DNA from 3 places in the Vibrio ostreae genome. Region 3 is predicted to be linked to each of the others. Evidence: predicted binding sites of a transcription regulator. Region 3 holds the regulator's gene; each other region holds the start of a gene.
The links. Region 3 encodes PurR, which represses purine synthesis genes. Its sites were predicted from a motif close to TNANGNAAACGTTTNCNTNA; they were not measured.
Positions count from the first base shown of each region.

Region 1 (7,526 bases), 540 kb from region 3:
GAGAAACGTCGCTTATACCAACGACTCACCAGTTCAAACATTGGATCCTCTCTCCTTAACTATGTATAGCGAAAAATAACCATCGGCATAGTCACTCTGGCAGGTAAACGGTTGCCGGAGCAAGTAGGCTTCAATATCGCGTTTTGAGTTTGGATCAGACAGCAAAATGGTGGTCGATTCACCAGCATCCAGCTGCACAGTGTGACGTTTGGCAAGTAATAACGCCATAGGGCAGCGCTGCTGACGTAAATCGAGAATATTCGGTTCCATTCTGCGGCTCAATCCTTAATATAGGTGAGATATTGTATAGTCTTTTGCGCGGCGTGCCAGTTTTTCTCTCGGAGAAAAAATCGTTACCTTTCATTACCAAGCAATAGCGAATCGGCAAACCCGCGCAAGATTGACTAATGGTCAAAGGTGCAGCGCTGCAGCCATGCCGGCGCACCTTGTCAGCGTATCAGTCCCGGCCGCCCGCAGGGAAACCATTCCGATGAGACAGTGTCTTAGTGAGAGATGATTTTGGAGTATTACCTGTAGCTATGATAGTCAAACGTACTCGTTCACTGTTATGTCTCTGCCTCGCAGCGGCCCTGGCCGCTCCGGTGCCGAGTTATGCCGACAGCATTGAATTGCCCGACATCGGCACCGTCGCCGGCTCAACCCTGACCATAGATCAGGAACTGATCTATGGTGACGCATACATGCGCATGCTGCGCAATAACCAACCGGTTATCGATGACCCGGTCCTGAACGAATACATCGATGCGCTCGGTCACCGCCTGGTCGCCAACAGCGATGATGTCAAAACGCCGTTCACCTTTTTTATGATTCGCGATCGTAACATTAACGCGTTTGCGTTTTTCGGCGGTTATGTGGCCCTGCATTCCGGCCTATTCCTGCATGCCCAGTCTGAGAGTGAACTGGCATCGGTGATGGCGCATGAAATCGCCCATGTCACCCAACGTCACCTGGCGCGCAGTATGGAAGATCAGGCCCAGCGAACGCCGGCCACCATTGCCGCCCTGGCTGGCTCACTGCTGCTGGCTATCGCAGCCCCGCAAGCGGGTATTGCCGCCATTACCGCCACGACCGCCGGTAATATTCAGAGTCAGATCAACTACACCCGAGCCAATGAAAAAGAAGCCGACCGGTTTGGCATCAATACCCTGGCCAAAGCGGGTTTTGACGTCAATGCCATGCCACGCTTTTTTGGTCGTCTGGCCGATGAATATCGCTATGCCAGCACACCACCGCCTATGTTGCTGACTCACCCGCTGCCGGCTGATCGTATCACCGACAGCCGGGTGCGTGCCCAGCAGTTCAGCCCGGTTCAGTTGCCGCCGTCGCTGCATTATCACCTGGCGCGCGCGCGCGTGGTTGCCCGATATGCCGGGATTGACTCAGATGCCGCGCTGGATTGGTTTGAGCGCACGCAGAAAAAAGCCGCTCCCGAGCTCAAACCGGCCTTTGAGTATGGTAAGGCGCTGGTGTATCTCGACAGCCGCCGTTTTGATGAGGCAGAGCCCCTGCTCGATTCGCTGCTCAAAAGCGATGCCAACAATAATTTCTATCTCGATGCGCTGACCGACCTGTATCTGGCCACAGACCGCGCGCCACAGGCAGTCGAACGCCTCAGCAGCGCGCTGAAGCAGAAGCCGAACAACCCGGTGCTGATCATCAACTATGCCAACGCATTGATCAAAGCGGAGCAGTATCCGCAGGCAATACGTACCCTGCAGCGCTACACCCATGACAACCCCAACGATCCCAATGGCTGGCACCTGTTATCTGAGTCCAGTGCCCTGGGGGGAACGGCGCCGAAGAGCTGGCGGCACGGGCTGAAATCCTCGCTCTGCAAGCCAACTGGAACAAAGCGATTCAGTTTTATACTCAGGCCAGCCAGCTGGCGAAACTGGGCAGTTTGGAACAGGCGCGCTACGATGCACGTATCGACCAGTTGATGGTGCAACGAGAGCGCTTCTTGACACTGCAATAACCTACTTAAGAGGAAGTTTTTATGTCTGTCGTGATTTATCACAACCCGAGATGCTCCAAAAGCCGTGAAACACTGGTGCTGTTGCAAGCCAACCACATCGACCCACAAGTGGTGAAATACCTGGATGAGCCGCTGAGCGTGGCCCAGTTGAAAGAGCTGTACACCCAGCTGGGCCTGAGTCAGGTGCGCGAGATGATGCGGACCAAAGAAGAACTCTATAAAGAACTCAACCTGGCTGACAGCTCACTATCGGATGATGACCTGTTTGCCGCCATGGCCGAACACCCGAAGCTGATTGAACGTCCAATCGTGGTTGCCAACGGAAAAGCCCGCCACGGGCGTCCACCGGAGCAGGTACTGGACATTCTATGACAGTAGAACAGGTATGAGAGTAGAACAGGTATGAGTCTGAAACTCGTAGTGCTGTATTACAGCCGCCATGGCGGCACCCGTGCGCTGGCGCGTCAGGTCGCACGTGGCATTGAGTCGGTCGCTGGCTGTGAGGCCGTACTGCGCACTGTGCCGGAGCTCAGCCCGCAGCAGGCCGATGGAGAAGATCCCCATCTGACTCTGGATGAGCTCAAGCAGTGCGATGGTCTGGCGATGGGCAGCCCGGTCTGGTTTGGTAATATGGCCGCTCCCCTGAAACACTTCTGGGATCAAACCACTCCGCTGTGGCTGAGCGGAGATCTCATCGACAAACCGGCCTGCGTATTCACTTCCTCGTCCACTTTGCATGGCGGCCAGGAAACCACACAGCAAAGCATGCAATTACCCCTGCTTCATCACGGCATGCTGATTCTCGGCATCCCCTATTCCGAGCCGGCGCTGCACACCACAAGCTCCGGCGGCACGCCTTATGGCGCCAGTCATGTGTCGGGTCATCAGGACAAACTGAGCGCAGAGGAAAACCAGCTGGCGCAACGCTTAGGGCAACGCCTTGCGCGTATCGCAAGCCAACTGAAGGAAAATTCATGAGTGTCGACATGTCTCCCCGCACTGCGCTGTTCCGCTGGCTGGCACTGGGCGGAAATTTAGCGTTGCTGGCCTGGATAGCACTGTGGCAACTGTCGCTATCGCCTCATCCGCACATTAATGCGCTGACCCTGGCCATCGCCTGGATGATCCCCTTGCTACTGCCACTGCCGGGAATCCTGGCCGGCAAACCGTACACGCATGCCTGGGCCAATTTCATTTTGATGTTCTACTTTTTGCACGCCCTGACTCTGCTGTACATCGATAACGGTGAACGCTTGCTGGCGGCGGTGGAACTTGTCCTTACCTTTGCCGCCTTTATCGGCAATATCCTCTACGCCCGTCACCGTGGTAAAGAGCTGGGCTTTAAGCTGACCCGCTTGTCAGAGGTGGAAAAGCAGGAGCGGGCCCGATTTGATCAGCCACGTAAGTAATGCCTCAGCACCGCAAATAGCGCAGCTGATGGTAAAGACAGACGACATTAAAAAAGCGCCTAATGGCGCTTTTTTTACTGATGACGAATCGTGACTGATTCCCGCTGACATGATTTGCCGCTGTTGTCACTGCTCATTCTTATTGCCGCCGACGGTTATTGTTGCCAGCTAAAGTACAACACTGGCAGTGCAGGTAGTAGCGGCTCAGGCTCAGCAAGCGGCGCTTGCGCCACTGTTGGCTCTGCCAATACCGGAGTAATGTCTGTTGGCGATATCGGATCGGCGCTGCTTTCTTGCGCCGGAACCGCAGCGCCATCAATCTCTGCCTCATCAGTCACAGATGCGTCATCACTCAGTGGCTGTGGCGTCACCTCAGGTACAGGCGCGCCAAGTGGTGCTGGTGGCGCTTCACGCTTACCGACTGCACCAATACGCAGCGCTTCCTGTTCAAACTCAGCTTCACTGGTCAGCAGATTCACCTTGAAGGTGACTTCATCGCCCTGAATTTTCACTATGTCCAGTGACGCCACTGAACTCAGGCGCTGTAACTGCTCTTCCAGAGTAAAGAAAGCAATCGCACCATCAATCGGTTTAAAGGCCGCCAGTACAGCTTGCGATGATTCGCCATTGACCACAACCGCATTCTGCTTGGCATAGTAATCGCTAAGCTCATCCACCATCTGGGTCGCCGCATCCGCACCGGATGCTTGGCCGTTCAACGGCGTTTTCGGTGCGGAAATCATGCTCTCGGCCTGCTGATCATACAAGGTCCAGCGTAAATCAGAACCTTGGGCGCGTACCACAAGTACCGCATCCGTAGCGTAACGCTGGCTGGCCTGGCTGATTGGCCGGCTAAAACCACCCCACAAATCGGAAATCTGTGCACCGGTGATATCATCAAAATCACCCACCGGTAACGTCAATGGCAAACCTCGGGCAGCAGCGGCAAGCCTGATGTGTTTAAGTAGCGCTGAATCACTGTGTTCCCAGCTGATGCTGCGATCATAATCGGACTCTTCTACCAGCCACACCAGCAGATTGGCACGTTCCTGCGGCCAGAATGGTAATTGAGCCTGGGTCAGTAATGCACGAACGTTAGGCGCACTAAAGCCCATACGCACCACTTTGGCGTCATCCTGCTGGGCATAGCTGATTTGATTGAGATACTGAGACGTGCGGCCGAGGGCTTTTTGCACCACACTATTACTGGCCGCATCTTTATTGCCGCTGGCGCGGATGATCACTTGCTGCAATCCCGCGGCACGGGCGGCAGCATCGGCGTTATCCTGTTGCTGATCCAGTACCACTTCCGTTTGATACAAGTTGACTTTTGTCAGGGCAAACGCGGGCAGACTCATCAGCCCCATCATCAACCAAGCTAAATAACGCATACTCTTCCTACCTTCCACATCGTGAAGCCTGATGATAAGCAACTCTCCCGCTTCGGGCAAGGCGCGCCTACTGTCTCAGGTCAAATTGGCTCTGCCCGCTCCAGCGTACTTTTGCCGCCTTAGTGATAAAAACCACAAAAACTTTGATCCAGTTTGCATGGCAATCGTTTGCAAAAGTGATAGAATCGCGCGAATTTTGTTTCAGCATCAGGGAAAAAACGATGAAAAATGCCATTCAAGGCGCACAAATGCTATTTGTTGCATTTGGTGCTCTGGTTCTTGTACCGCTTCTGACCGGTCTGGATCCTAACGTTGCACTATTCGGGGCTGGTGTCGGCACCCTTCTTTTCCAACTCATTACCCGCCGCTCAGTGCCAATCTTCCTTGCCTCTTCGTTCGCTTTTATTGCTCCTATTATGTACGGTATCCAAAGTTGGGGTATTGCGGCGACCATGGGTGGCCTGATGGCCGCGGGTGTGGTGTACATTATTCTGGGTGCGGTCATTAAAGTGCGCGGTGTTGGCATCATCCATAAACTGCTGCCACCGGTTGTGGTTGGCCCGGTGATCATGGTCATCGGTCTGGGCCTAGCTCCGGCTGCGGTCAATATGGCTCTGGGTAAAACCGGCGACGGTTCAGTCCAGCTGGTCAACGGCGACGCAGCATTGTGGATTTCCTGTGTTTCGCTGCTGGTCACTGTGGTCATCAGTGTTTTTGCCAAAGGCTTCTTTAAACTACTGCCGATTTGTGGCGGTATTGCAGCCGGTTATGCACTGTCACTCTACTTCGGAGTGGTCAGCTTTGCACCGGTGCAACAAGCTGCCTGGTTTGCACTGCCAAACTTCACTTTCCCTGAATTCAATATCAATGCGATCCTGTTTATGATTCCGGTGGCCATTGCTCCGGCGGTCGAGCACGTGGGTGATATGCTGGCCATTTCGAACGTGACCGGTAAAGACTACATCAAAAAACCGGGTCTGCACCGCACCATCGCAGGTGACGGAGTGGCAACCATCGCAGCGACTTTCCTGGGTGCGCCGCCAAACACTACCTACAGTGAAGTAACCGGTGCAGTCATGCTGACCAAAGCATTCAACCCGGTCATCATGACCTGGGCTGCCGTGACGGCTATCATTCTGGCTCTGGTCGGTAAACTGGGCGCGCTGCTGCAAACCATCCCGGTTCCGGTGATGGGCGGTATTATGATTCTGCTGTTTGGTTCAATCGCTACGGTCGGCCTCAACACCCTGATCAAAAACCATGTTGACCTGCACAAATCACGTAACCTGGTGATTGTGGCGATTACTCTGGTCTTTGGTATCGGTGGCATGGCCTTCGGCATCGGCGAGTTCAGCCTGCAGGGCGTCAGCTTGTGCGGAATTGTGGCGATTATTCTTAACCTGGTTCTGCCACAGGATCTGGGTGAAAACCATGTGGTCGATAATGCCCAGATGGAAGAAGACAACTAATTTGCGTGTCTGAACACAGCGCGAGTTCAGTAAGAATTCACCACAAAACGGCCTCTGCAGAGGCCGTTTTTTATTGGATGCGTATCCACTCAACCCTCGGGCTGACACAACTCCGCGAACTTAGCCCGGGTCAGCAGGGCTAAATCCTGTGGGGCCAGCTCAATTTCCAGGCCGCGCTTTCCGGCACTGACACACAAGGTCGGCAAGGTCTCGGCACTGCGATGAATAAAGGTCGGTAACGCTTTCTTCTGGCCAAGCGGACTGATGCCCCCGACCACGTAGCCGGTGGTTTTCTGCGCGATATCCGGATCAGCCATATCTGCTTTCTTGGCGCCTGCCGCTTTGGCCGCCAGCTTGAGATTGAGCTTTTGATCAACCGGGAGGATAGCCACGGCCAGATTCTTGGCTTCACCGTTGAGACAGAACAGCAGGGTTTTAAATACGGTTTTCGGATCCTGACCTAACGCCTGCGCCGCTTCCAGTCCGTAACTGCTGTGGCTGGGATCATGCTCATACTGGTGAATGGTGTGGGCAATTTTCTTCTTCTTGGCAAGATTAATGGCAGGAGTCATGCGAAATAGGTCCTTATCCCCGTTAACAAACACAAAAACAGGCGGACTTAATGCCGCCTGCCTGTCCACAAAAGCGGCTCAATTCTGGCAAACTCTGACAAATTCTGGCAACTGCGCCGCTCAGCGGTTAGTAAAAGGGATCGCACGCATAACGTCAATCTCTGCGGTCAAACTGTCAGGAATATTCCTCGGCAGCGGATAGACACCCCTTACTTATAAATAATCTCACCGGATGGGGCATACAGATTGACGTCAATCGGACTCATCGCCTGCAGATAATCCTTCAAAACCTCGGCATCAACAAAGCCGGTGTTCACAAAACCCGGATGCCGGGTAATATCCGGATAACCGTCGCCACCCGCAGCGTTATAACTCGGAATGCTGAAGCGATAATGTCCGTCCAGACGCAACTGTTTGCCACTGATAAACACATTCGATACCCGACCGTCAGCAATCGTCATCGAAATACCGGCAAATTGGGCAAACGCACCACTGTCGACCGGTTTGGTCGCCACGACATTCAGATACGCCAGCAACTCCTCACCGCCCATCTCGACATAGCTGAGTGTGTTACCAAACGGCTGAACCTGAAGTACATCTTTATAGGTCACCTCACCGGCGGCGATCGAATCGCGCACACCGCCTGAGTTCATGATAGCAAAATCGGCTTTTGCCCGTTGCATATGCGC
Region 1 covers NZ_CP076643.1:192,651-200,176, reverse strand. Annotated here, with positions in the region: gene KNV97_RS07170 (AI-2E family transporter) at 1-41, opposite strand, end outside; gene KNV97_RS07165 (sulfurtransferase TusA family protein) at 34-270, opposite strand; partial or broken gene bepA (beta-barrel assembly-enhancing protease) at 543-1,996, shown strand; gene arsC (arsenate reductase (glutaredoxin)) at 2,018-2,368, shown strand; gene wrbA (NAD(P)H:quinone oxidoreductase) at 2,399-2,974, shown strand; gene KNV97_RS07145 (DUF2069 domain-containing protein) at 2,971-3,405, shown strand; gene KNV97_RS07140 (DUF2066 domain-containing protein) at 3,561-4,796, opposite strand; gene KNV97_RS07135 (uracil-xanthine permease family protein) at 5,018-6,265, shown strand; gene ybaK (Cys-tRNA(Pro) deacylase) at 6,355-6,837, opposite strand; gene ushA (bifunctional UDP-sugar hydrolase/5'-nucleotidase UshA) at 7,047-7,526, opposite strand, start outside.
Region 1: a site for PurR is predicted at 4,953-4,972, ahead of KNV97_RS07135 (uracil-xanthine permease family protein). Genes of this name have one in related genera too.

Region 2 (7,526 bases), 1.5 Mb from region 3:
CTAAACGCTTGTTGGCTCAATTCTAGACATTTTATGACCTAAATGACAGCATCCTGCGTGATTTCTCCAGATCCTGGTCCCTAGTCTGCTCCGGAAAACACGCTCATGTTGAGACTGCTGTGTCGTTTTAGCTCTGTTTTTGCCCTGCTCTGTTATTGCTTCTTGTACGGCGCGTCAGCCGCTGATCGTGAGCTGAATGAGTCCGGACAGGTTCTGCCTGAGATTCGTCTGCTCGACCAGATGGCGTTAGCAAAGGTCAGCCGTGTCCTGGGTTCTTCGCGGACGCGCGCTTATTTCACGCAGCCGCAGCCGATATACATCAGCGGAGCCCATACCGAACAAAGCTGGGGGATCTACCGCCCGCTGGCTCTGTTCTCGCCACATCAGCAATCTATGCAGGCACTGCGGTTGGTCGCTCGCGCCTCGCTGACGGCCAGCGGTGGCGCGCGCAGCACGCTGCATGTGACCAGCCAGAGCCAGGAAATTCGCCCTCTAGATATCGCTTTGCCGGCCGCAAGGCGAGCGGACATCCGCGTTCCCACCCAGCATGCCGAACCGGCTGCAGTCTCTGTTCTCGGCACCCCGCAAGGCTTGCACTACGCGGTGCGTAATGACTGGCTGGTGCTGGATAAAGGTGCCGAGGAGAAGCTGGTGGCCGGTCAACGTTTTGCACTGTTTCAGCGCGCGGCGCCGGGCGCTGACATTGTCACCGGCACCCTGATGACGGATTTAGCGGTTGGCAGTCTGGTGGTTGAGCAGGTGTACCCTCACTTGAGTCTGGCGCGGATAACCGCCAGCAGTCAGGTGATTGATAATAAAGTGGTACTGCGTGCGCTGGCTGACGACACCGACGCAGTGAGCGGGAGTGTGTTGAATGAGTCACCATGAAGAGTGGAATGAGGAAGAGTTCAAAGCCTGGCTGGCCTTTGCTTGTGTGCCCGGCTTTGGTCTGCGTGCCGTGCAGCGTCTGGCGGCGCGTGATGCGCTCAGTGTTCAGCTGCGTGATATTCAAAAACGAGGGGGTGGTCCCGGCCTGAATGCCAGTCAGCTTGCTTATCTGTGCACTCAGGCCGCAAAGGATGTGGAGGCGTGCCTGCGCTGGCGTGAACAGTCATCGCAGCGCGCGATTATCACCGCCCGTTGCGCCACGTATCCGCCTTTGCTCAGTGAAATTTCGGCTGCGCCGCCGGTGCTGTTTGTCGAAGGTGATGCCGGTGTACTGCTGCAACCGCAGATCGCCATTGTCGGCAGCCGTAATGCCAGCAGCAGCGGGCTGGAGATTGCGGCCCAGTTCGGTGCCCAACTGGCCGAGCAGGGGTTGGTGGTGACCAGCGGCCTGGCGCTCGGGATTGACGGCTATGCCCATGACGGCGCATTGAATGCCGGTGGCGACAGCGTGGCCGTACTGGGCTGCGGTTTAGAGCATATTTATCCGGCCCGCCATCGTCGCCTGGCCGGGCGAATTGCTGAACAAGGCGCCTTGGTCTCCGAATTTCGGCCCTCTGCCCGGGCTCGGGCTGAACACTTTCCGCGTCGCAACCGGATTATCAGTGGTTTGTCGCTCGGGGTGCTGGTGGTGGAAGCGGCGGAAAAAAGCGGTTCCCTTATCACCGCGCGTTATGCCAGTGAGCAGAACCGCGATGTGTTTGTTATTCCCGGTTCAATTCACAACGCGCACAGTACCGGCAGTAATCAGTTGATTCGCCAGGGGGCTTGTCTGGTGCAGAATGTCGGGCAGATCCTCGATGAAGTCGCGAATTTGCTCGATTGGTCACTTAAGTCGCAGCAAACGGTGCAGTCTGAACTTTTTTCTCACCCAAATCAGCAAGAACAATTGCCATTTCCCGAGCTGTTAGCTAACGTAGGGGAAGAAGCTACACCAGTTGATATTCTTGCAAGCAGGACCCATATACCTGTCCAGGATGTCATGACGCAGCTCCTGGAGCTTGAGCTTTCAGGGCATGTTGTTGCAGTTTCCGGTGGCTATATTCGAAAGGGGAGGGGCTAGCTATGATGATGGATATTTTGATGTATCTGTTTGAAACGTATATCCATAGCGATGCAGAGTTGCAAGTGGACCAAGACGAACTGGAAGAAGAACTGGTTCGGGCCGGATTTCACCAGAAAGACATCTATAAAGCCCTTCACTGGTTGGAAGAGCTGGCCGCGTTGCAGCAGACTGATGCGCAATCGGCAATCGCAACCAGTTCGCCAACGTCGGTGCGTATTTATGCTGCGCAGGAGATGGAACGCCTCGATCGTGAATCACGCGGTTTTCTGATGTTTCTCGAGCAGCTTAAGGTGCTGACGCCTGAAACGCGCGAGATGGTGATTGATCGGGTCATGGGGCTGGAAACCAATGAGTTTGAGCTCGACGACCTTAAATGGATCATCCTCATGGTGCTGTTTAATGTACCGGGCAATGAGAATGCGTATACGCTAATGGAAGAGCTGCTGTACAGCAAAGAGCAGGGTATCCTGCATTAATCCACTCTGAACCCATCAGAGTTTCCACTGTAGCGCGGTTATGAGCAGTAAAATCGATCACCAGTTGTTCTCGGCCCATGAGCAGGCCCTGAATCACGAACCTTGTCCTCAATGTGGCGGGGCGCTTGCGCTGCGCCATGGCAAACACGGCCCTTTTATGGGCTGCAGCCAGTATCCGGTCTGCGACTATATCAAACCACTTCATCACAACGATGGTCACATCATCAAAGAGCTCGGTGTGCCTTGTCCGGAATGCGGGCATGAGCTGGTTTTACGCCAGGGACGCTACGGCATGTTTATCGGTTGCAGTCACTACCCGGCTTGTCACCATATTGAATCGCCGGATCAGCCGGCAGACGCCTCTCCGCAGCGGCAGGCTCTGGCTTGTCCTGAGTGTGCAACCGGTCATCTGGTTGAACGTAAAACCCGATTTGGTAAAACCTTTTTTGCTTGTGATGCTTACCCTAAGTGTAAGTTTGCCGTTAACCAGCCACCGGTGGCCGGGCAGTGTGAAGCGTGTGGTTTTGGCTTGCTGATCGAGAAGAAGCTCGCCAGCGGCACCCGTTATCAGTGTGCGGACCGAAAATGCGGCCATACGCAGAGCAGTGACTCGTCACCGGCACAATAACTCGCAATCCGCACCATAAAAAAACGGCGCCACAGGGCGCCGTTGCTGTTTGGGTTCAGCGGTAATTATTGTGGCTGAATCTGACGCGCCACTTCTTGCACGGCAGGGAAGGCATCGGCGTCGAGCACTGCGGCCAGTTCACACAGCTTGCGCTGCAGCTCACCGCTGTAGTCGGCCGTCACGTTGATATGGCCCATTTTGCGGCCCGGACGTTTTTCTTTGCCGTACCAGTGAATATGGCAACCTTCCATCGCCAGCAATTGTGTTGGCAGAGTATCTTCACCCAGGATGTTGATCATGGCGGTTTCACGGATCAGCTTGGTGCTGCCCAGAGGCAGGCCGCATACCGCGCGCAGATGATTTTCAAACTGACAGGTTTCTGCACCCTGCTGGGTCCAGTGACCAGAGTTATGCACACGTGGTGCGATTTCATTGACCAGCAGTTCGCCCTGCACATCAAAGAACTCCAGTGCCAGTACGCCGACGTAATCCAGGCTGTCGGCCACCGCGCTGAACATCTGTTTCGCTTGTTCTTGCAACTGCGGCGCATCAATCGCGGTCGACAGGCTGAGTACGCCGTTAACATGGACGTTTTCGGCCAGCGGATACACCGCAATTTCGCCATTGCTGCCACGCGCACCTACCAGGGAAACCTCACGGTCAAACGGGACAAATTGCTCAGCGACTATCGCCTGGTTGTCTGATGCAGCGATACATTGTGCCATTTCAGCCCAGATTGCATCGGCATCAGCCGCTTGCTTAAGACGCCACTGGCCTTTGCCATCGTAACCACCCAGAGCACTTTTCAGTACCATAGGAATACCGATTTTTTCGATCGCGGCATCAAAATCGGCCCGGCTGTTAATAACCGCGTATTTGGCGTTACGGACACCGGCATTATCCAGCAGGGCTTTTTCTACCCGGCGATCGCCACCGGCTTTGATGGCTTGTGTGCTTGGCAGGAATTTCCCGCTGCGCTCGCATACGGCCAGCACGTCATGCGGGATATGTTCGAATTCTGCGGTGATCACATCCGCTTGTTCAATTGCCTGCTCCAGGCCGTGACCGACCACAGCCTGGGTGAGCGGATGCACCACATTACCGCTGGTCACATCAAAAGCGGTAATGGCAATATTGAGTGGCGCGCCTGCCAGCGACATCATGCGCGCCAGCTGGCCGGAACCTAATACCAGAACGTGCATAGGATTACTCCTCAGCCGGATTCGGGTTAGCCAGAACCGTTTCGGTTTGCGCGGCACGGAACGCTTCTACCTTAGCCATGATGGTTTCATCATGAGTGCCGAGGATTTGCGCTGCCAGCAGACCGGCGTTCGCCGCACCGGCTTCACCGATGGCCAGTGTGCCTACCGCAACACCTTTTGGCATTTGTACGATAGAGTATAGTGAATCGATGCCCGACAGAGCACGCGACTGTACTGGTACGCCAAGGACCGGCAGGCTGGTAAAGGCTGCTGCCATACCTGGCAGGTGAGCCGCGCCGCCTGCGCCGGCAATAATGACTTTCAGGCCACGCTCTTTTGCGCTTGAGGCATAATCGGCCAGAAGTTGAGGGGTACGGTGCGCTGAAACCACTTTAGTTTCGTAAGGAACACCAAACTGATCCAGCATCTCTGCTGCTAGCTTCATGGTTGGCCAATCCGATTTTGATCCCATGATAATGCCGACTTTCATCTCAAACTCCTTCAAGCGTTTTAATTTGGGTGAGCGATCGTTGGCGCATTATACGAGGATTTTTCTCGCAAGCAAACGTTTGCGCCAACGGGGTGTTTCTCGACAGCTAAATTAGCAATAATTAGATTTAGCTGTCACGCCGGATAATTTGTACACTAAGCGGCAAATACAGAGCAGGTCAACAGAGCCTGGCAAGTACAAGTCAGCTAAATAGTAGGAATCTCAGGTGAATAATTTCGAACATACACTGCAGGCATTGCAGTCTGGTGAAGTGATTGCTTATCCGACCGAAGGTGTATTCGGGGTCGGTTGCGATCCGGATAACCCGCAGGCGATTGAAAAACTGCTGCAGCTTAAGCAGCGCCCGGTGGAGAAAGGTCTGATTCTGATTGCGGCTTCTTATCAGCAGCTGCTGCCTTATATTGACGAAGCGCAGCTGACCGCTGAACAGCTGGAGCGGGTTCAGTCAACCTGGCCTGGTCCGGTGACCTGGATCATGCCGGCCAGTGAGCGGGTCTCATCCTGGGTCAGCGGCCAGTTCGATACCATCGCGGTACGGGTGACCGATCATCCGCTGGTGCAGCAGCTGTGCCAGGCGTATGGTAAACCGCTGACATCAACCAGTGCTAACTTGTCCGGGCTGCCACCATGTATGACGACGGCAGAAGTCGAGCAGCAACTTGGCGACAAGCTGGTGGCGATTCTGCACGGTGAAACCGGCGGACGTAACAAGCCAAGCGAAATTCGTGACGCGAAAACACTTCAGGTATTAAGACAGGGTTAACACAAGGACACCACCATGCCGAGTATAGATAAAGAAGCGGTCAAACAGTTCCTGCTCGAATTACAGGACTCTATCTGTCAGCAGCTGGAAGCCGTCGATGGCGCGGCCCTATTTGAAGAAGATGCCTGGCAGCGTGAGCAGGGTGAACGTCTGGGCGGTGGTGGCCGTACCCGGGTGATGCGCAATGGTCAGGTGTTTGAGCAGGGCGGCGTGAACTTTTCTCATGTTGCGGGTAAACAAATGCCGGCCTCTGCAACGGCGCATCGTCCTGAATTGGCCGGGCGTCGCTTTGAGGCCATGGGGGTGTCACTGGTGATGCATCCTAACAACCCTTATGTGCCGACTTCGCATGCTAATGTGCGTTTCTTTATCGCCGAGAAAGAGGGTGAAGCACCGATCTGGTGGTTTGGTGGTGGCTTTGACTTAACGCCGTTTTATCCGTTTGAACAAGACTGTCAGCACTGGCACCAGACGGCAAAGGATCTGTGTCAGCCATTTGGTCCGGATGTCTATCGTGAGCATAAAGCCTGGTGTGATGACTATTTCTACCTGCCGCACCGTGAAGAGACGCGTGGTATTGGCGGTCTGTTTTTCGATGATCTGAATCAGTGGAGTTTCGCGCAGTGCTTCGATTATATTAAAGCAGTGGGAGAAGGCTATACCCAGGCCTATCTGCCGATTGTTGAACGTCGTAAGCAGACACCCTACGGCGAGCGTGAGCGTGACTTCCAGCTCTATCGTCGCGGCCGTTACGTCGAATTCAATCTGGTCTTTGACCGCGGCACCTTGTTTGGCCTGCAGTCAGGAGGCCGTACTGAGTCGATTCTGATGTCGATGCCTCCCCTGGCTCGCTGGGAATATCGCTATCAGCCTCAGGAAGGCAGCGCCGAGGCACAACTGGGTGAGTTTTTAGTACCGCGTGAGTGGTGACAGAATTTCGTGTCGGTGGTAGGGTCGCATCAGCGACCCTATTTTCTATTCAGGATTCAGGCAAAAATACTTCAGGCATGGATATGGCTTTTCAAAACGATCATTATGCAGTGTTCGGCAACCCTATCGGGCACAGCAAATCCCCTTTTATACACACTCTGTTTGCCCGTCAGACTAACCAGTCAATGACGTACACGGCGCAGCTTGCACCGGTCGATGGTTTTGTTACGGCAGCCACACAGTTTTTCGCCACTGGCGGTAAAGGCTGTAATGTGACTGTCCCTTTTAAAGAAGAGGCATTTCACTTTGCCACCCGGCTCACTGAGCGTGCCCGTCTGGCGGGCGCGGTCAATACGCTGAAAAAGCTCGATGACGGCATTATCCTCGGGGACAACACCGATGGTGAAGGTCTGGTTCAGGATCTGATGCTGCATCAGGTGGTACTGCAGGATGCCAACATTTTACTGATTGGTGCCGGTGGTGCCGCACGCGGGGTGATCAAACCTTTGCTGGATAAAAATCCTCGTTCTATTACTGTGACTAACCGGACGCTGAGTAAAGCTGAGCAGCTGGTGGCGAATTTTGCCGGTGATGAGCGGGTGCAGGCGGTAGCGATGGATCAGGTCGCCAGCGGTTACGATGTGGTCATCAACTCCACCTCGGCCAGTCTGGAAGGCAAACTGCCTGAGGTCAGTGGTGCGATCTTCGGTTCGCACAGCGTGGCGTATGACATGATGTATGGCAAAGGTCTGACCGTCTTTAACCAATGGGCGCTGGACAACAGTGCTGCTCATGTTTACGACGGGCTGGGTATGCTGGTTGGTCAGGCGGCGGAGAGCTTTATGTTATGGCGCGGTTTACGTCCCGGAACAAAGCAAATTCTGCGCGAGTTACGTAACAACCTGGAAGCGTAAAATGAATCAGTCAATTTTATTTCCTGATATACAAAGTTGGGATGAAGCGCTGCAGGCGGTGGTTTTTCCGGCTCAGCAGTCCGGTGCTCTG
Region 2 covers NZ_CP076643.1:2,681,618-2,689,143, reverse strand. Annotated here, with positions in the region: gene KNV97_RS18480 (hypothetical protein) at 106-888, shown strand; gene dprA (DNA-processing protein DprA) at 875-2,008, shown strand; gene KNV97_RS18470 (DUF494 family protein) at 2,011-2,487, shown strand; gene KNV97_RS18465 (DNA topoisomerase family protein) at 2,528-3,115, shown strand; gene KNV97_RS18460 (5-(carboxyamino)imidazole ribonucleotide synthase) at 3,181-4,317, opposite strand; gene purE (5-(carboxyamino)imidazole ribonucleotide mutase) at 4,322-4,807, opposite strand; gene KNV97_RS18450 (L-threonylcarbamoyladenylate synthase) at 5,034-5,591, shown strand; gene hemF (oxygen-dependent coproporphyrinogen oxidase) at 5,607-6,521, shown strand; gene aroE (shikimate dehydrogenase) at 6,605-7,435, shown strand; gene KNV97_RS18435 (DUF1488 family protein) at 7,437-7,526, shown strand, end outside.
Region 2: a site for PurR is predicted at 4,875-4,894, ahead of purE (5-(carboxyamino)imidazole ribonucleotide mutase). Genes of this name have one in related genera too.

Region 3 (7,526 bases):
CTGGTATGAAGGCACGGCAGATGCTATTTATCAGAACCTGCGTTTTGTCGAAATCTCAGAGGCGGATCAGGTGTGTATTTTTGGCTCTGATCATATCTACAAGATGGACATTCGTCAGATGCTGGATTACCACCGTCGTCAGGAAGCTCGTATGACTGTTGCTGCGATTCGTATGCCTATTTCGCAGGCATCCTCGTTCGGGGTTATCGAAGTCAATGAAGAGGGGCTGATGGTTGGCTTTGAAGAGAAGCCTGAATGCCCTAAATCCATTCCGGGTCAACCGGAGTGGGCGCTGGTATCAATGGGGAACTACATTTTTGATACCGAAATTTTATGCGACGAATTACGTCAGGATGCCGCGAACGCAAACTCCAGTCATGACTTTGGTAAAGACATCATTCCGAAGATGTTCCCGGAAGGCGGAGTGTACGTGTACGATTTTTCTACCAATAAAATCAAGGGTGAGAAGGAGTCAAGCTACTGGCGCGATGTGGGTACGATAGAGTCTTACTGGTCAGCGCATATGGATCTGCTTGATAAAGAGCCGCCATTCTCTCTGTATAACCGTAGCTGGCCGCTGCATACCTATTATCCACCACTGCCACCGGCTACCTTTGTCGATGTTGGGGATAAGAAGGTCACCATTAAAGACAGCCTGGTATCAGGCGGCAGCTACATCCAGGCTTCGAAGATTTATAAGTCGGTTTTGGGGTATCGCAGTAACATTGGCACTGGCTCTTACATTAGTGAATCTGTTATCTTGGGAGACGTGAAAATTGGTGCAGGCTGCACAGTTAAGCGCGCCATTATCGACAAAAATGTGGAGATCGCCCCAGGGACTGTTATCGGCGAAGACTTGGAATTGGACAGACAACGTTTCCATGTGTCCGACGAGGGGATCGTTGTCATAGCAAAAGGAACAAAAGTTGGATTCTAACCTTGAACACATTAATGTTTGGTTTGTTGTATCAGAAGCCGAAGGGTTGGTGAAGAGTGGTGGCTTAGCGGATGTCGCTAAGGCACTGCCTAAAGCACTGGCTGAACTTGGTCACCAGGTGGCGATTGTACTGCCTGGATATCGCACAGTTGCAGACAAAGATTCAGCTCCGGTGATCCTTGATACCGAACTGACCCATTGGCCGCATATCCGTTATCAGGTACGCCAGCGTGAACTCGATGGTGTGCCGGTCTATCTTATCGATTGCGACCAGTATTTTGACCGTCCTCAGCTTTATGCTGAGGGCAACCAGGCGTATCCGGACAATGGAGAGCGTTTTGGTTTCTTCTCTTCCGCCTGTCTGGACGTACTGCCTAAACTGGGTATCAAACCGGATATTATCCACGCTAATGACTGGCATACCGGTCTGGTTCCTTTTTGCTCAAAACCCGCTATCAGGATGATGGGTATTTTGAGGATGTAAAGAGTGTCCTGACCATCCACAACGCCATCTTCAAGGGGATTTTTTCTTACCATCAGCTGGAAGTTATCCCGGAACTGAATTTATCGGGAATGGAATTTCTGCAATATGGTCATGATCACATCAGCATGTTGCGCGCCGGTATTGCGTTTGCCGATAAGATTAATGCGGTTAGCCCGAACTACGCATCGGAGTTGCTGACACCACTCGGCTCGCACGGTCTGGTTGATGATTTTGTCCATCGTGCCCGTGATTTGCACGGCATTGTCAATGGCTGTGACTATTCAGAATGGAACCCGGCAACCGATAGCTACCTGCCTCAGACATACACAGCCGAAACGGATTCTTTGCTTGCCGGTAAAGCCGCCAGCAAAGCCGCATTGCAAACTGAACTGCAATTACCGCAACGCGATATTCCGATGTTTGGCATGGTGTGTCGTCTGACTCATCAGAAAGGCTTTCACTACATTCTGCCAATTCTTGCGCAGTTCCTGCGTAATGATGTGCAGTTGGTGATTGTGGGGACTGGTGAGCCTGAAGTTGCGGCTAAGCTGCATAAGATTGCCGCAGCTCACGCTGATAAGTTTGCGTTTGTCGAAGCCTACAGCAACCGGTTTGCCCACCTGGTCGAAGCTGGCTCAGATTTCTTCCTGATGCCATCAGAGTTCGAGGCCTGTGGTCTGAACCAAATCTACAGTATGGCTTACGGTACCTTGCCTATTGTACGTGAGGTTGGCGGGCTGAAAGACACAGTACATGATTATGACAAGTACCCGCATGAGGCGACCGGTTTTGGCTTTCAGGAGCCGTCACCTGAAGCTCTGCTGATTACAATGCAACGTGCTTTGCTGTTTTACCTGCAACATCCCGATGAGATGCTCAAAGTGCAGCAGCGCGCGATGGGCACCGATTTCAGCTGGAGCGAGTCGGCGCTGGAATATGTCAAGATGTATCGTCTGGCCCGGTTTGATTAACCCGACGCAGATAAAGGCCGATATCCGTCTTTAAAGAGCTGCCCGGTTGCACTGCTGTCAAAGCAGAGTTCGGATATCTGGTGTTGAATCGACAAGGTTTATGAGCGGAATGTGAAAGCATTCCGTTTTTTTATGGTAAGTGGTTTGTTTTGTGCACAGTTGTCGGTGTTGGATGACTTACGCTGGCGCAGATTATGGTAGTCTGTGCGCGAGTGATTACTGAGCCTGTTACTAATGTCTGACAACATTTTGTTCCATAAAACGTATCTGCATCCATTCAGCTCGGAGTGGGTGGTATTTGTGCATGGTGCCGGAGGCAGTTCGTCGATTTGGTTCAAGCAAATTAAAGCCTATAAACAGCACTTCAATTTATTGCTGATTGATCTGCGCGGGCATGGTAAGTCCGGCAAATTGCTCAAAGAGTTAATCTCTCATCGTTATACCTTCCACTCCGTGACTCAGGATGTCCTGTGTGTGTTGGATCACCTGCATATCCGCACTGCTCACTTTGTTGCTATGTCTTTGGGGACCATCATAGTGCGTAATATTGCGGAAGTGTCGGCTGACCGGATTTCGTCTATGGTGCTGGGCGGGGCGGTTACCCGCTTTAATGCCCGCTCTCAGATACTGGTTCAGCTCGGACGCCTCGGCCAGCACATCATTCCCTACATGTGGCTGTATCGTTTATTTGCCTACATTGTCATGCCGCAGCGCAGTCAGAAAGAGTCACGCCACTTGTTTATTCGTGAAGCGAAAAAGCTGTGTCAGAAAGAGTTTAAACGTTGGTTTACTCTCGCGGCTGATGTCAATCCGCTGATGGGCTATTTCAAACAGAAGGACAGTGCGATTCCTACGCTCTATCTGATGGGAGAGAAGGATTATATGTTTATTCAGCCGGTCAAAGAGATGGTTGCTGCGCACCGTCACAGTGAATTATACCAGATACCTGATTGCGGTCATGTGTGTAACGTTGAGCAACCTGAGCACTTCAACCAGGTTTCAATTGGTTTTATTCAGCAGCATGTTGCTGTTTCGCCGAGCATCACCAGATCGCTTGTGCAGAGCTGACCGTGGTTGCTCTCGCTACTCTTGGTCAGCTTTTCCGCACTGCCAGCAGAGGGCAAATTGCGCGTCATTCATTTCACCACAATAGTGACAACGCCATGCCGCCGTTTTGCTGTCGGCAGCCGGACGTGTGTATTCTTCAATCAGTGCTTGGGCCTGTGCCAGCTGTTCAGGATGAAAGAGCCAGATATACGGAGCAGTATCATCATTGAGCGGCAATTCGCCGCGCAGGCCAAACAATCCTTCACCTCGTACATCACAGATTATTCCTGCTTGCTTGAGTAATTCGCATAATAAGTGTGCGTCGGTTGGGTTAGCGGCAATGAATATTTTCATAGACTGAGCATCCGGTTAAGTGGCATCGGAGCGACGATGGGGAAGCTTATTGAGCAGCCACTTCATTAGCAATGGGAATACCCCCAATAGTGCAAAAGCCAGCAGCACGGAAGGCGAGACGATACCTGCCAGTGAGTCAATTTGGGCAAGCTGAGTGCCGGCATTCAGATACACCGCAGTGCCAGGCAGCATTCCTAATTGGCTTACCCAATAATAACGGGTGGCTTTGATGGATGTCAGCCCCATAAGTAAGTTAATCAGAAAAAACGGAAACACCGGGATCAGGCGCAAGGAGAACAGGTAAAAGGCGCCATCACGATCCATACCGCGGTTGATGGTTTCCAACTTGGCCCCAAATCGCTTTTGCACCCATTCACGCAGCAGAAACCGACTGCTGAGAAAAGCCAGTGTGGCACCCAGGGTACTGGCAAATGAGACCAGCAGCAGGCTTAACCAAAAACCAAACAGCGCGGCCCCCAGTAGTGTGACAACCGCTGCGCCCGGAATAGATAATGCTGTGATCACCAGATAGCTGAAGAAATAGAGAGCGGCGGCTGAAATTAAATGGCTCTGAATATACTCATTGAGTAATGATTGCTGTAACTTCGCATTCTCCAGAGTCAGGGAAGGGCCCAATACAATACTGGCTGTTAAGATAATCCCGATAAGCAGAATTCCCCAAACCCACTTGCGACTCATATGTGCTCCTGATGGTGATAACCTGAAAGATAAATAGCGATGTTTTGCTAGATAATTAGTGAGACAGGTTTTATCGTGTTTTTCTTTCACCATAAACCAAATTTCACCCAACAACAAAAAAAGCACCCGCATTTGCGAGTGCTTTATTAAGTGAAGTTGCTCTGATTTTTAAGGGATTAAGACAAACGTTGTAACAACTCGTCGCGACGTGCCTGAGGGATTACTGACCAGTGCTTGCCCTCTATCGCGCCTTCCAGTGCCCACAGAAGTTCCAAACCGACATCTGAAGTATGTGACTGTCTAACTGCTTTGTAAGCTTCTACGGCGCCTTTTTCCTGCAAGTCTTCAACGCTTTGAATGCCGGCTTTTTTCAGCATTCGTTCTGTCGCTAATCGCAGGTTAGGTAAGTCTTTTAAACGATCTGGTTTTGCCTGGGCTTGTGTTTCCCGTTCTGCTTTTGCAACGGCAAGTGCAGCTTTAGCATCTTCCAGAATACGTCCGGTGTCTGACCAACAGTCTTCCGGTAACGCAAAATATTTGGTTACGACCGGGAAACCCCGCTTCTTATAAACATAGGGTTCGAAACCTTGTTGCTTAAATTTTGCAGTTGAAGCGTCGTCGGCACGTATGTGTAATTTATCATTAACTACTAATGCGAACATGGTGTCATCGACAAAAATGCCGAATCCGCCGAACATTGAACGAGATTTAACGCGTCCTAATTGTTCGAATAGCCGCATTGAATCTTTAAGTATTGGTTTATCCATGCTTTAAGTCTCGGTGTATTAATTAATACGCCACCAAAATCAGGTCCGAGAGAGTAGCAAAAGAATGCAGTATGTGTGTCAGTAGGGAGTCAACTTCGTAATTAATGCATTTTTGCCATCGGTAACCCCGCTACCTACCAGAAACTGGTTCAGGCCGGAGGCTTTGCGTCCCACCTTTTCAGATGGTTTGCCCTGTGCGTGACATCTCCTTTTTATCAAAGGATGATTAAATCATTGAATGAGTATCACATTTACAGTCTGCAAATGTGATACTCATTCTAAAGTTTATATTTAACGGGTGCAACAAAATTAACACAACTAACGCGTGCTCATATGGGATGCGATGCGTATTTTCGATAAAACCCTTATTTTGTCAAGTGTTTTACCGTATCACGTACTACTATTTCCGGATGCATCTCGAATACACGGCGCTCGTGTTCTTTATCCTTGATGCGCTCCAGCAGGATCTCAAATGCGTTTTTACCCACGCGACGTTTTGGCTGGTGGATAGTCGTCAGCGGTGGTGAGAAATATTCGGCTAATTCGATGTTGTCGTAACCAATCACAGACATATCATCCGGTACACGTACACCGCGTTGTTGCAGACGGCTGATCAGACCCAAAGCCATGGTGTCATTGAAACAGAACACGGCAGTTGGACGCTTATCCATGGCAATCAACTTGTCTGCCGCCAGTACAGCGGTATCACATTCGAAGTTACCTTCCAGGATCCAGTCTTCACATACCGGCAGATTGGCTTCAGCCATCGCACGACGGAAGCCCGCAATACGTTCCTGACAAGCCGCTTTGACAAAATGGCCGCTCAGACAGGCTATATCCTGATGTCCATGGTCAATCAGATATTTTGTCGCGAGGTAACCCCCTTCTTCTGAGTTGTCCATGATTTTATCGGCCTGAGAAGTTTCCGGGCCCCAGTCCATGATCACTTTCGGAATGTCTTTATGTGCTTCAAGCATTTCCAGCAGTTCTTCGGTCAGATCCGAACACATCACCAGCATGCCATCAACACGCTTTTCTGCCAGCATGCGGATGTAGTCACGTTGCTTTTCATAGATGCCGCCGGTGTTACATAAAATCAGCGTGTAACCCTGCCGGTAGCAGTAACTTTCTACGCCATCGATCACTTCTGAGAAAAACAGGTTGGTTGACTGGGTTACCAGCATACCGATCGTACGGGTGGTGTTGCATTTTAAGCTGCGAGCTACGGCACTTGGTGCATAATTCAGCTCTTTTACCGCTTCCATCACTTTTTCTTGTGTAGCTTCTGCAACGAAACGGGTTTTGTTAATTACGTGAGATACGGTTGTTGTTGAAACGCCGGCCAGGCGAGCAACGTCTTTAATCGTAGCCATAGGTTTGTCCTGTCGATGACTGCCGATGCAACAATATTGTGTCATGAACGGTATACGTCATGATGGATGTTGCCCGTTGAGCAGTATATCCCGCCGTTCGGGGGAAGCCATGCTCAGGTTCAGCAGCGGTTAGGCTTTTACACAAAGTGAAGCCTATAAGTAGTAAAAACACAAAAACCGCCCTTAAACAGCGGTTTGCATCTTAACGTTGTATTTTATCGTTTGCGGCCAAGATTCTAGACTGCAACGCTCTAAGTCGCAACGAAATTCATCGGATGAGTCTAAATTATCATCACTAAATCGGACCGGTTAGGTCACCTAAAGCGCTATAAAAGCCTGTTACTCGTTGGTGAGATAGGCTAAGTCGAGTTTTAATAACGCAACCAGCAGGTCAGTGACGGCCGCGTAAAATCCGAAGGTGTCATGCTCACGGCACCGCTGGGCAAATTGTGGCACCCAATTGATTAAACTGTTCTCGATAAAAATGGCCTGTTCAGCGAATGCCTGCTCCATATGGACCGGTTTCTCCAGCTCATTGCTGCGCATGATCATATGACCGAGAAAGTCGAGTTCCACCGCGATGTGATCGGCAGGTTGCGTCGGTGAGGGATTAGCAATGCCGGCGGCTTTCATCAGCTGCGCCATTTCTGACGCAGCTGTGTCATGGCCGGGAGTGGATGTGTTGTTGTAATGAGAAGCGCAGGGGATAGGCGCTTGAGGTTGGATCCCCTGAAACAAACGGCAAAAATCGGCGGCGAGCTCAAATTGCGCGTCCTGTCTTTCCAGTAATCGGTTAAGGGCGTTGATGATGTTGCGGACGGCGGGCTTGAGTTCGTCATTTTCACCTAATCCGGAAAGGAAACCACGAATCTGCGGAGAATGATATTGGGCCAG
Region 3 covers NZ_CP076643.1:735,612-743,137, forward strand. Annotated here, with positions in the region: gene glgC (glucose-1-phosphate adenylyltransferase) at 1-937, shown strand, start outside; partial or broken gene glgA (glycogen synthase GlgA) at 927-2,392, shown strand; gene KNV97_RS09515 (alpha/beta fold hydrolase) at 2,627-3,460, shown strand; gene KNV97_RS09520 (putative signal transducing protein) at 3,476-3,793, opposite strand; gene KNV97_RS09525 (TVP38/TMEM64 family protein) at 3,809-4,492, opposite strand; gene KNV97_RS09530 (TfoX/Sxy family DNA transformation protein) at 4,669-5,259, opposite strand; cyclic di-GMP riboswitch class I at 5,377-5,461, opposite strand; gene purR (HTH-type transcriptional repressor PurR) at 5,625-6,632, opposite strand; gene torD (molecular chaperone TorD) at 6,972-7,526, opposite strand, start outside.